3 regions of the Mesorhizobium sp. M7A.F.Ca.MR.148.00.0.0 genome follow, and region 1 is predicted to be linked to each of the others. Evidence: predicted binding sites of a transcription regulator. Region 1 holds the regulator's gene; each other region holds the start of a gene.
The links. The regulator PhoB, encoded in region 1, activates phosphate uptake and scavenging genes when phosphate is short. The targets are predictions, from matches to a motif close to TGTCATNNANCTGTCAT.
Positions count from the first base shown of each region.

Region 2: a site for PhoB is predicted at 1,544-1,560, ahead of EOB49_RS19660 (putative 2-aminoethylphosphonate ABC transporter substrate-binding protein). Genes of this name have one in related genera too.
Region 3: a site for PhoB is predicted at 1,335-1,351, ahead of EOB49_RS13485 (RNA degradosome polyphosphate kinase). Genes of this name have one in related genera too.

Region 1 is NZ_RZTB01000030.1:40,050-43,325, forward strand. It holds gene pstB (phosphate ABC transporter ATP-binding protein PstB) at 1-423, shown strand, start outside; gene phoU (phosphate signaling complex protein PhoU) at 450-1,157, shown strand; gene phoB (phosphate regulon transcriptional regulator PhoB) at 1,174-1,863, shown strand; gene EOB49_RS14460 (ROK family protein) at 1,880-3,127, opposite strand.
Region 2 is NZ_RZTB01000054.1:1,572-4,847, reverse strand. It holds gene EOB49_RS19665 (putative 2-aminoethylphosphonate ABC transporter ATP-binding protein) at 1-223, opposite strand, end outside; gene EOB49_RS19660 (putative 2-aminoethylphosphonate ABC transporter substrate-binding protein) at 346-1,371, opposite strand; gene EOB49_RS19655 (aspartate aminotransferase family protein) at 1,762-3,120, opposite strand; gene phnY (phosphonoacetaldehyde dehydrogenase) at 3,192-3,276, opposite strand, start outside.
Region 3 is NZ_RZTB01000027.1:44,480-47,755, forward strand. It holds gene EOB49_RS13475 (FAD-dependent monooxygenase) at 1-1,006, opposite strand, end outside; gene EOB49_RS13480 (zinc-finger domain-containing protein) at 1,026-1,271, opposite strand; gene EOB49_RS13485 (RNA degradosome polyphosphate kinase) at 1,518-3,276, shown strand, end outside.

The DNA.
Region 1 (3,276 bases):
GGATTGGCCAAGCGCAAGGCCGACATGGATCAGATCGTCGAGTCGAGCTTGAAGAAGGCGGCGATCTGGAACGAGGTGAAGGACCGTTTGCAGGAACCTGGCACGGGTCTTTCCGGTGGCCAGCAGCAGCGTCTGTGCATTGCACGCGCCATCGCCGTGTCACCCGAGGTGATCCTGATGGACGAACCGTGTTCGGCGCTCGACCCGATCGCCACTGCTCGCGTCGAGGAACTGATCGACGAACTGCGCCAAAACTATACGATCGTCATCGTCACCCATTCGATGCAGCAGGCAGCGCGCGTGTCGCAGCGCACCGCGATGTTCCATCTAGGCTATCTGGTCGAGGAGGGCGCCACCGACAAGATGTTCACCACCCCCGACGACAAACGCACCCAGGACTACATCACCGGCCGGTTCGGCTGAGCTCAGGCATATGAGGGACGAAGATCATGGGTGAACATACCGTTGCATCTTTCGATGAGGATCTGGAGCAGATCAGCCAGCTGATCCGCGACATGGGCGATCTCGCCCGCTCGATGGTCAGTGGCTCGACCAAGGCTTTGCTCAATTCGGACAATGCGCTGGCGCAGCGCGTGGTTTCCGATGATGCCATCATGGATGCGCGCCAGCGCGAGCTGGACGATCGCGCCATCACGCTGATCGCCAAGCGCCAGCCAATGGCCAACGACCTGCGTGCGGTGGTCGGTTCGATCCGCATGGCCGGCGACCTCGAGCGCATCGGTGACCTTGCCAAGAACATCGCCAAGCGCGTCGGCACTGTCGGGCTGAGCGTTACGCCGCACGACCTTTCGCATTCGATCGACGCGATGGCGCAGCTGGTGCTGATCCAGGTGCAGGGGGTCGTCGACGAGTATGCCGCCGCTGACGCGGCTGCGCTTGCCACGCTCAGAAACAATGATGAACGCATCGACGTCAAATACACCTCGGTGTTCCGCGAGCTGCTGACCTACATGATGGAAGATCCCCGCAACATCACGGCGTGCACGCACCTGTTGTTTTGCGCCAAGAACCTCGAGCGGATCGGCGACCACGTGACCAACATCGCCGAAAATGCCTACTATGTTTTGACCGGCACGCAGCTGCCAGCCAATCGTCCGAAGCAGGACGAGACGGCAATGTCCGCGCCAGCGGCATAACAGGGGTGACCAGCCGATGATCGCACCACGCATCATGGTGGTGGAGGATGAGGAGCCGCTAGGCGTGCTGCTCCGCTACAATCTTGAATCCGAAGGTTACCAGGTCGAGGTGGTGACGCGCGGCGATGAGGCCGAAATCCGGCTGCAGGAGAACGTTCCCGATCTTCTGGTGCTCGACTGGATGGTGCCTGCGGTTTCGGGCATCGAACTCTGCCGGCGCCTGCGAATGCGTCCCGAGACCGAGCGGCTGCCGATCATCATGCTGACCGCGCGAGGCGAGGAAAGCGACCGCGTGCGCGGCCTGTCGACCGGCGCCGACGACTATCTGGTCAAGCCCTTCTCGACGCCGGAGTTCATGGCCAGGGTCAAGGCGCTGCTGCGCCGGGCCAAGCCGGAAGTGCTGTCCAGCGTGCTAAAGGTCGGCGATATCGTGCTCGATCGCGAGTCGCACCGTGTCTATCGCAAGAAGAGCGAGATCCGGCTTGGGCCGACGGAATTCCGCCTGCTCGAATTCATGATGCGCCATCCAGGCCGCGTGTTCTCGCGCAGCCAGCTGCTCGACAATGTCTGGGGCGAGACGATCTACATCGACGAGCGCACAGTCGACGTGCATGTCGGCCGGCTGCGCAAGGCGGTCAACAATGGCCGTATGCCTGATGTCATCCGCACGATCCGTGGGGCCGGATACGCCATCCGAGAGGACTGAACTCCCTCGTTTGAACTCACGCCACGTTCTTGCCGCCGAAACCGGATCTCGCCTGCACGCCCGGCGCAAAAATCTCCTGATCGACGAAGATCAGCGCCCGCATGGCGCAGCCTTCGCGGATCAGCGGCAGTTCGTTCGGCTCGGTGTCGAAGGAAATCGATTTGGAATGCTGGCCGCCGGCGGTCTGGGCAATCGCTTGCCGCAATGCCGGCTCGATCAGGTCGAAGGCGGCGGCGCTGACACCGACCATGGCGACCGGCGCCGGATCGATCAGCGCGAACAGGCTGCCGAGGCCGTAGCCGAGCGCTTCGCCGGCCTTGCGATAGGCTTCCCGTTCGGGTCCGTCACCTTCGCGGGCCGCGGCAGCCAGGGCGCGCATGTCGGCGTCGCTGACATCGGCAACGGGTTCTGCATCCTCGCCCATCTGCCTGGCGTTGCGCCATATGGCGTAATTGCCCGCATAGGCTTCGACGCAGCCGCGCCGTCCGCAGCGACATAGCGCGCCGTTCGGCCGATGGATCATGTGGCCGAATTCGCCGCCCGAAGAATGGGTGCCGGTGAACAATTCGCCCTTCAGCACCAGTCCCATGCCGATGCCGTGCGACAAAAGGATAGCGATGAAATCGTCGCGGTAACGATCGGGGTCGCGCCAGCGCAGCGCCACCGCCATCATGTTGCAGTCGTTCTCCATTATGGCAGGGATGCCGAACTCGTCTTCGAATATGTCAGCGAAGGCGATGTCGGTGTGCGGCGTGATCGGCGACCACAGCATGGCGCGGGCACGGGTGTCGGTGATGCCCTGGATGGCCAGCGCGATGCGGGCGATGCTGCGCACGTCCAGGTCGGGATCTGCCAGGCGGCGCCGCACGATGGCCGTGCATTCCCCGATCAGCGACTCGCGCGACATCGTCAGCGTGTCCAGCCGGCGCTGTTCCTCGGATATTACCTGGCCGGCATAGTCGATGACGGCGACGGAGAGGAAGTTCAGCGACAGCACCACGGTCATTACCGCGGCCGCTTCCGGATTGAGACTGAGGCCGACCTGCGGCCGGCCGCGTTTGAGCGAGCCGGCCTCGCTCGGCTTGCTTTCGGTCAGGATGCCTTCGACGATCAGGTCGGATGAAATCGCCGAGATGGTCGAATGGCTGAGGCTTGTGGTCGCGGCGATCTCGGTTCGCGACGGCTGTCCGGCGCGGCGCACTGCCGCGATCACCATGGCGCGGTTGCGGCGGCGCAGATCGTCGTGGCGGATTCCGACCGACATGTTCTTTCATATCCTCCCGGCCGCCGCGGTTCCTCCTGCCCATGGAACGCTGTCGGTGACGCCGGTAAATACTGGCAGAAGCTGCAGGCCGTGTCATTTATTTATTCCGAGACTCGAAAAAAACTCGAAGTGACATCAAAATCCATCAG
Region 2 (3,276 bases), on a different contig from region 1:
TTGAGATATCCCTGCCCCCCTGGCGGACGACGCCTCTGGTCTGCAGGTCGAGGCCGGCGACGGCGCGCAGCAGCGTGGTCTTGCCGCAACCCGAAGGGCCGAGAAAGCAGATGAATTCGCCTTCGTTGATGTCGAGCGAGATGTCCTTCAGCGCATGGAACTCGCCGAAGGCCTTCCAGAGATGTTCGATCTGTAGGTAGACGGTGTTGCCGGCAGCGGTCATAGGATGCACCTCGGCCAGCGTTGCCGATAGATCAGCGACGGGTTCGTGTCTCATTTTGACCATCCGGGAAGAGTTACGAGAAGGGCGCCGCTCTGACGGCGCCCTGTCGAAATGCTCTGCGTCTAGCTCTTGGGCTCAGACTTGGCGTCGTAGCGCTTCGTCCACTCGTCGAGAATGGCCTTGCGGTGGTTGGCCGCCCACTCGAAGTCATTGTCGATCATCTTGGACTCGATATCTGCGGGCAGGAATTCGACCGGCTTGGCGACATTCGGCATAGCCAGAACCGCATAACCTACATTGTACATCTCGTTGGCCTCCTTGCTGATCGACCAGTCGAGCAGCGTTTTGGCGGCTTCGAGATTTTTCGTTCCCGCAACGATCGCGGATGCCTCCATGTCCCAGCCGATGCCTTCGGACGGGATGACGATATCGAGGGGGGCGCCCTCCTTCTTCGATTTCGCGGCGCGGAACTCGAACGAGATGCCGATTACGGTTTCACCGGCGGCGGCCATTTTGCACGGCTTCGAACCAGAATGCGTGTAGGCATCAATATTCTGATGCAGGGCGTCCATATAGGCCCAACCATCCTTCTCGCCGAACAACTGCAGCCAGCTCGATACATCGAGGAAGCCGGTGCCGGACGAGGCCGGGTTCGGCATCACGATGTGACCCTTGTATTCCGGCTTGGTAAGATCTTTCCAGCTGGTCGGCTCGGTGAGGCCAAGCTTTTTGCCCTCCACGGTGTTGAAGCAGATCGAAGCCGCCCAGGCGTCCATGCCAACCCAGGCCGGTGGCGTGTCCTTGTCGACAAACTTCGGCTTGAGCAATTCGACGCCTTTTGGCGCATAGGGCTCAAGCATGCCTTCGGTCTTCAGCACCAGAAGCGATGTAGCGGCAAGGCCCCAGACAACGTCGGCCTGCGGATTGTCCTTTTCGGCCAACAGCTTGGCGGTAACGACACCCGTGGAGTCGCGGACAAAGTTCAGTTTGATGTCGGGATGGCTCTTTGTGAAAGTCTCGGCGTAGCGGGCGAGATCTTCGGCTTCAATGGCGGTATAGACTGTCAGTTCGGAGGTTTCGGCAAAGGCGGCGGATGACATCAATGCCGCGGCGAAGGCCATTGCGATAGTTGCGTTGCGCGATTTCATGCTCAGTTCCCCTTTGATTGTTGGCACATTCTGCGATGCACTGTGACGATCGCGCCGGTGGACATTGCGGCCCTGTAGCGCTTGTGGATTTCGTCGTTGGGTCAACTCTGGGGATTGGTGATCGATAAGTAAAATCTATTTATTTTATGACAGGCAAACTTCTCCTGATAGTCGTCATGGAACTGTCGCATGCCTGTTGCGGCCGCGATTTCGCGCTTGCGAAAGCCCACGATTGGCAACGGTCAGCCGAACGAAACGCCCGTTGTCTGTGCCCGCAAACGCGGGTCGGACGAGCGGACGGTCACCACCAGATCGACCCCCCCCTCGCCCGCAAGCCCGCGTCGATGCCGGGGCATGCGAGCTCGCGGTCGGTGCGCACGGCCTTCATGGTCAGGCCGCCAGCACGGCGGTCTCGAGGATGTCGAGCGCACGATCGAGATCAGCTTTCGAAATGACCAGCGGCGGCGACAGCGTCAGCACATTGCCCTGGCTGACCTTGAAGCTCAGCCCCTGCCCCAGGCAAGCATAGAAGACGCGTTCGGCGAGATCGCGCGCCGGCTCGCGCGTATCGCGATCCTCGACGAGCTCGACGCCGACCATCAGTCCCCTGCCCCTGACGTCGCCGACATGGGGCGAGCGCGCCATCAGGTGCTGCATACGCTCCAGCATGTGCCGGCCAAGTTCGGCCGCGCGTTCGACCAATCCTTCCTCCAGGATGATGTCGATCGTCGTCAGTGCGGCGCGGGTCGTCACCGGGTTCTTCTCGTGGGTGTAGTGGCCGATCGCGAAGCCACCGGTGACGTCGAGGTCGCGGCGCGCGATGACGGCGGCGATCGGCAGGATGCCGCCGCCGAGCGACTTGCCGAGGACGACGATGTCGGGCGTCACATCATCATGCTCGTGGGCGAAGAATTTTCCCGTCTTGCCCAGCCCGGTCGGGATCTCGTCGAAGATCAGCAGCGTGCCGTGCCGGTCGCAGGCTTCGCGAACCCGTTTCCAGAAACCGGGCGGCGGCGGGTTGGGCGTCGCCCGCATCGGTTCTGCGACGACCGCCGCCACGTCCTGTTCGCGGCCGAGCACATAGGCGATCATGTTGGCGCAAGCGAGCCCCGAGGTTTCGAGGGAATCGTGGCCATAGGGACAGCGATAGCCGTCCCAGGGTGCGACGTGCTCGGTGCCGGTCATCATCGGGCCTGATATGTGCGAGCGGAAGGTCGCCTCGCCGCCGACGCTTGCAGCGCCGAAGCCGGCCCCGTGGAACGCATCCCAGAACGACACCGTCTTGAAGCGGCCGGTCGCGGCGCGGGCGATCTTCAGCGCGACCTCGATGGCATCCGAACCACCGGTGGTGAACAGCACCTTGCCGAGATCGCCGGGCGCCAATGCCGCCAGCTTCTCCGCCAGCTCGACGGCGGGCTCGCAGGTAAAGCGGCGCGGCGCAAAGCAGAGCTCATCGAGCTGCTTTTTGATCGCCGTGACCAGCCTTGGATGGCCGTAGCCGAGGTGATGCACGCTGTTGCCGTGGAAATCCATGAAGCGGCGGCCAGCGGTGTCCTCGATCCAGATGCCTTGCGCCTTCGCGATGGTCGAAAGGCAGGGGCTGGACAGACTCTGGTGCATGAAGGCAGCCGCATCGCGATCGAGCAAGCCGCGGATCCGCGGATCGTCCTGCCCGGCATCCCATCGGCCGCGAGCCGCTGTGGTGTTGGAATCGCCTTCGGTGTGCACAAGCTCTTTGATCGCGGCCATCATGGTCTCCGAAACGCGAATGAGGGAGCGGCGAACGCTCCCTCCATTGTTTATCCGTCAATGCCGCCCGGTCAGGACCAGGGCAGCGAAAATGTCTTCACATTGGTGTAGCTCTTCATCGCCTCGATGACGCCTTCCTTGTAGCCATTGCCCGAA
Region 3 (3,276 bases), on a different contig from region 1:
TGATGTCGGCAAGCGTCGCAGCATCCTCGATCGCCATCGCCGCACCTTGCGCCGCGAACGGCGTCATCGCATGCGCGGCATCGCCGATCAGCGCCATGTTGCCGGTCGTCCAAGGTTGTTTGCTGTCGACCGTATGGATCGGCCATGCGGTCCATGGGCCGGCCTGCTCGACCAGGCGGGCAAGTTCTGCCGCGGTGCCGCGCAGGGCTCGGGTCAGGATCCCGGCGTCGGCATTGCCGGACCAGCCTTCGGCAATACGGTCGCCCCTGGTGAAGGCAGCGAGATTGAAGGCAGCACCCTTGCTGACGGGATAGGCCACCATATGGAAGCCGGGATGCAGGAAGGTGGTGACGCAATTGGTTACACCGATCGCGGCAAAGGCTTGTCCGGCAGCGCTTTCGGCGGCAATGGTCGCGCGCCAGGCCAGCTCGCCGGAAAAATGGTTTCTTGGCAAAGCCGCCCTTTTGGCCGAATCGACAAGTGCGCGCACCGACGACCAGACACCATCGGCTCCGATCAGCAGGAAGCCCTCAGCCTTGATGGTTTTGCCGTCGATCTCGGCCGTCGCGGTGATGCCATGGGGGCCGGTGGCAGCGCTGCTGACGCGGGCGCCGGTGGTAAAATGGATATCCGGTATCTCGGAAACCCGTGCCATCAGCGCGCTCTGCAGATCAGCCCTGTGAGCGACGAGATAGGGCGCCTGCCAGCGCGTTTCGGCGGCTTGCCCCAGCGGCACCCGCGCCAGTTCGCGCAAGGTCGCGGCCTCCTTCAACACCACGGCTTCCGGCCGCACCGCTGCCGGCAGCAGCTTGTCGAGTACGCCAAGCTGGCGAAGGATACGTGTCGCGTTGGGAGAGAGCTGGATGCCGGCGCCGGCAGCTTCCAGGCGCTGCGCCTGTTCGAACACCCGAACAGTGTAGCCGCGTTCGGCGAATGCAAGCGCTGCGGTCAATCCGGCGACACCCGCCCCGGCGATGACAATTTGCCGGGATCGCGTGTCGGTCATCGGGCTGGTCGCGAAAGACTCAGGCGGCCTGATCGATGTAGATGCAGCCGGCCGGCAGCGTCTCGGTCGCCTTCAGCTTCGGAGAATAGCGGTAGAGCGTCGAGCAATAGGGGCAGACTTTTTCGTTGTCGTCGCCCATGTCCAGAAACACATGCGGGTGGTCGAAAGGCGGATTGGCGCCCGTGCACATGAATTCCTTCACGCCGATGTCGATTGCCTGATAGCCCGCATCGTTCTGAAAATGGGGAATGGAACCGCCTGCCATCGTCGTCTCCTTAACGCAATCTCGTCTGCATCTGGATCATATCAGGGCTCTTTGCAAGTTCGATGAAATGAAACTGTCGCAAAAGCCTGTCAGAGGATAAGTTAAGCCGGTTAACGCATGGCCCCGAAGACCGACATCGGTTTTCGGCAAGGACCATGCGTCGCCTTGGAGTGGCAGAGCGTCCTTTGCGCGTCCTGAATGACGCACGACGCTTTAGCTGGCTGACGGTGTGGAAGAGCGGGAATCATGAACGAACTGAAGCCGGTGCAGAACGAATTCGTGGATGTCGAGGTGGCCCGCCCGGAGGGCGGCAATCCGGACCGGTTTGTCAACCGCGAGTTTTCCTGGCTGCAGTTCAACCGGCGCGTTCTCGAGGAGTCGCTGAACCTCAATCATCCGCTGCTGGAGCGCGTCCGCTTCCTGTCGATCTCGGCCGCCAACCTCGACGAGTTCTTCATGGTCCGTGTTGCCGGTCTTGCCGGCCAGGTGCGCGAGGGCATCACGCTGAAGAGCCCTGACGGACGCACCCCCGAACAGCAGCTCGAACAGCTGCTGCGTGAGGTCGAGCGGCTGCAGGAAGACCAGCAGAAGAGCCTTTCGGCGCTCACCGTGCTGCTCAACAAGGAAGGCATCGAGAGCATCACCCGCGATGCGCTGACCAAGGACGAGAAAGTCTGGCTGGAAGACCATTTCCAGGAACAGGTTTTCCCGGTGCTCACCCCGCTGTCGATCGATCCGGCGCACCCGTTCCCGTTCATTCCAAATCTCGGCTTCTCGATGGCGCTGCAATTGCGCCATCGCAAGAATGGCGAGGAGATGAGCGCGCTGCTGCGCCTGCCGGTGGCGCTGAAGCGCTTCATCCGTCTGCCGGACCGCAAGCATCATGTCCGCTTCATCCCGCTGGAAGAGGCGGTCGGCCTCTATATCGGCAAGCTCTTCCCCGGCTACGAGGTCAAGGGCTCCGGCACGTTCCGTATCATTCGCGACAGCGATATCGAGGTCGAGGAGGAGTCCGAGGATTTGGTTCGCCTGTTCGAAACGGCGCTGAAGCGGCGGCGGCGCGGATCGGTGATCCGCATCGAATTCGACAGGCTGATGCCTGGCGAATTGCGCGACTTCGTCGCCGGCGAGCTTGGCGTGTCGTCCAGCCGCATCAGCGTCTTGACCGGTCCGTTGGCGCTCAGCCAGATTTCCGAGATCGTCGCCGTTCCCCGCGACGACCTGAAATTCACGCCCTACAATCCGCGTTTTCCCGAGCGCATCCGCGAGCATGGCGGCGATTGCTTTGCCGCGATCCGCGAGAAGGACATCGTCGTCCATCACCCCTACGAATCGTTTGACGTCGTGGTGCAGTTCCTGCGCCAGGCGATGGCCGATCCGGAAGTGGTGGCGATCAAGCAGACGCTTTACCGCACCTCCAATGACAGCCCGATCGTGCGTGCGCTGGTCGACGCGGCCGAGGCCGGCAAGTCGGTCACCGCGCTGGTCGAGCTCAAGGCGCGTTTCGACGAAGAAGCCAACATTCGCTGGGCGCGCGACCTGGAGCGTGCCGGCGTGCAGGTGGTGTTCGGCTTTCTCGAGCTGAAAACCCATTCGAAAATGTCGCTGGTGGTGCGGCGCGAGGACGGCAAGCTGCGCAATTACGTGCACCTCGGCACCGGCAACTACCATCCGGTAACGGCGCGCATCTACACGGACCTGTCCTTCTTCACCACCGATCCGACGATTGCCCGCGATGTCGCCCAGCTCTTCAATTTCATCACCGGCTATGCCGAGCCGACAGACGAAATGCGGCTTGCGATCTCGCCGTTCACGCTGAGAAGCCGCATCCTGAAGCACATTGCCGACGAGATTGCCTACGCGGTGCAGGGGAAACCGGCGCGCATCTGGATGAAGATGAACGCCCTCGTCGATCCGATCATCATCGACGCGCTCTACGATGCCAGCCGGGCCGGCGTCGAGGTCGACCTCGTCGTGCGCGGCATCTGCTGCCTGAGGCCGCAGG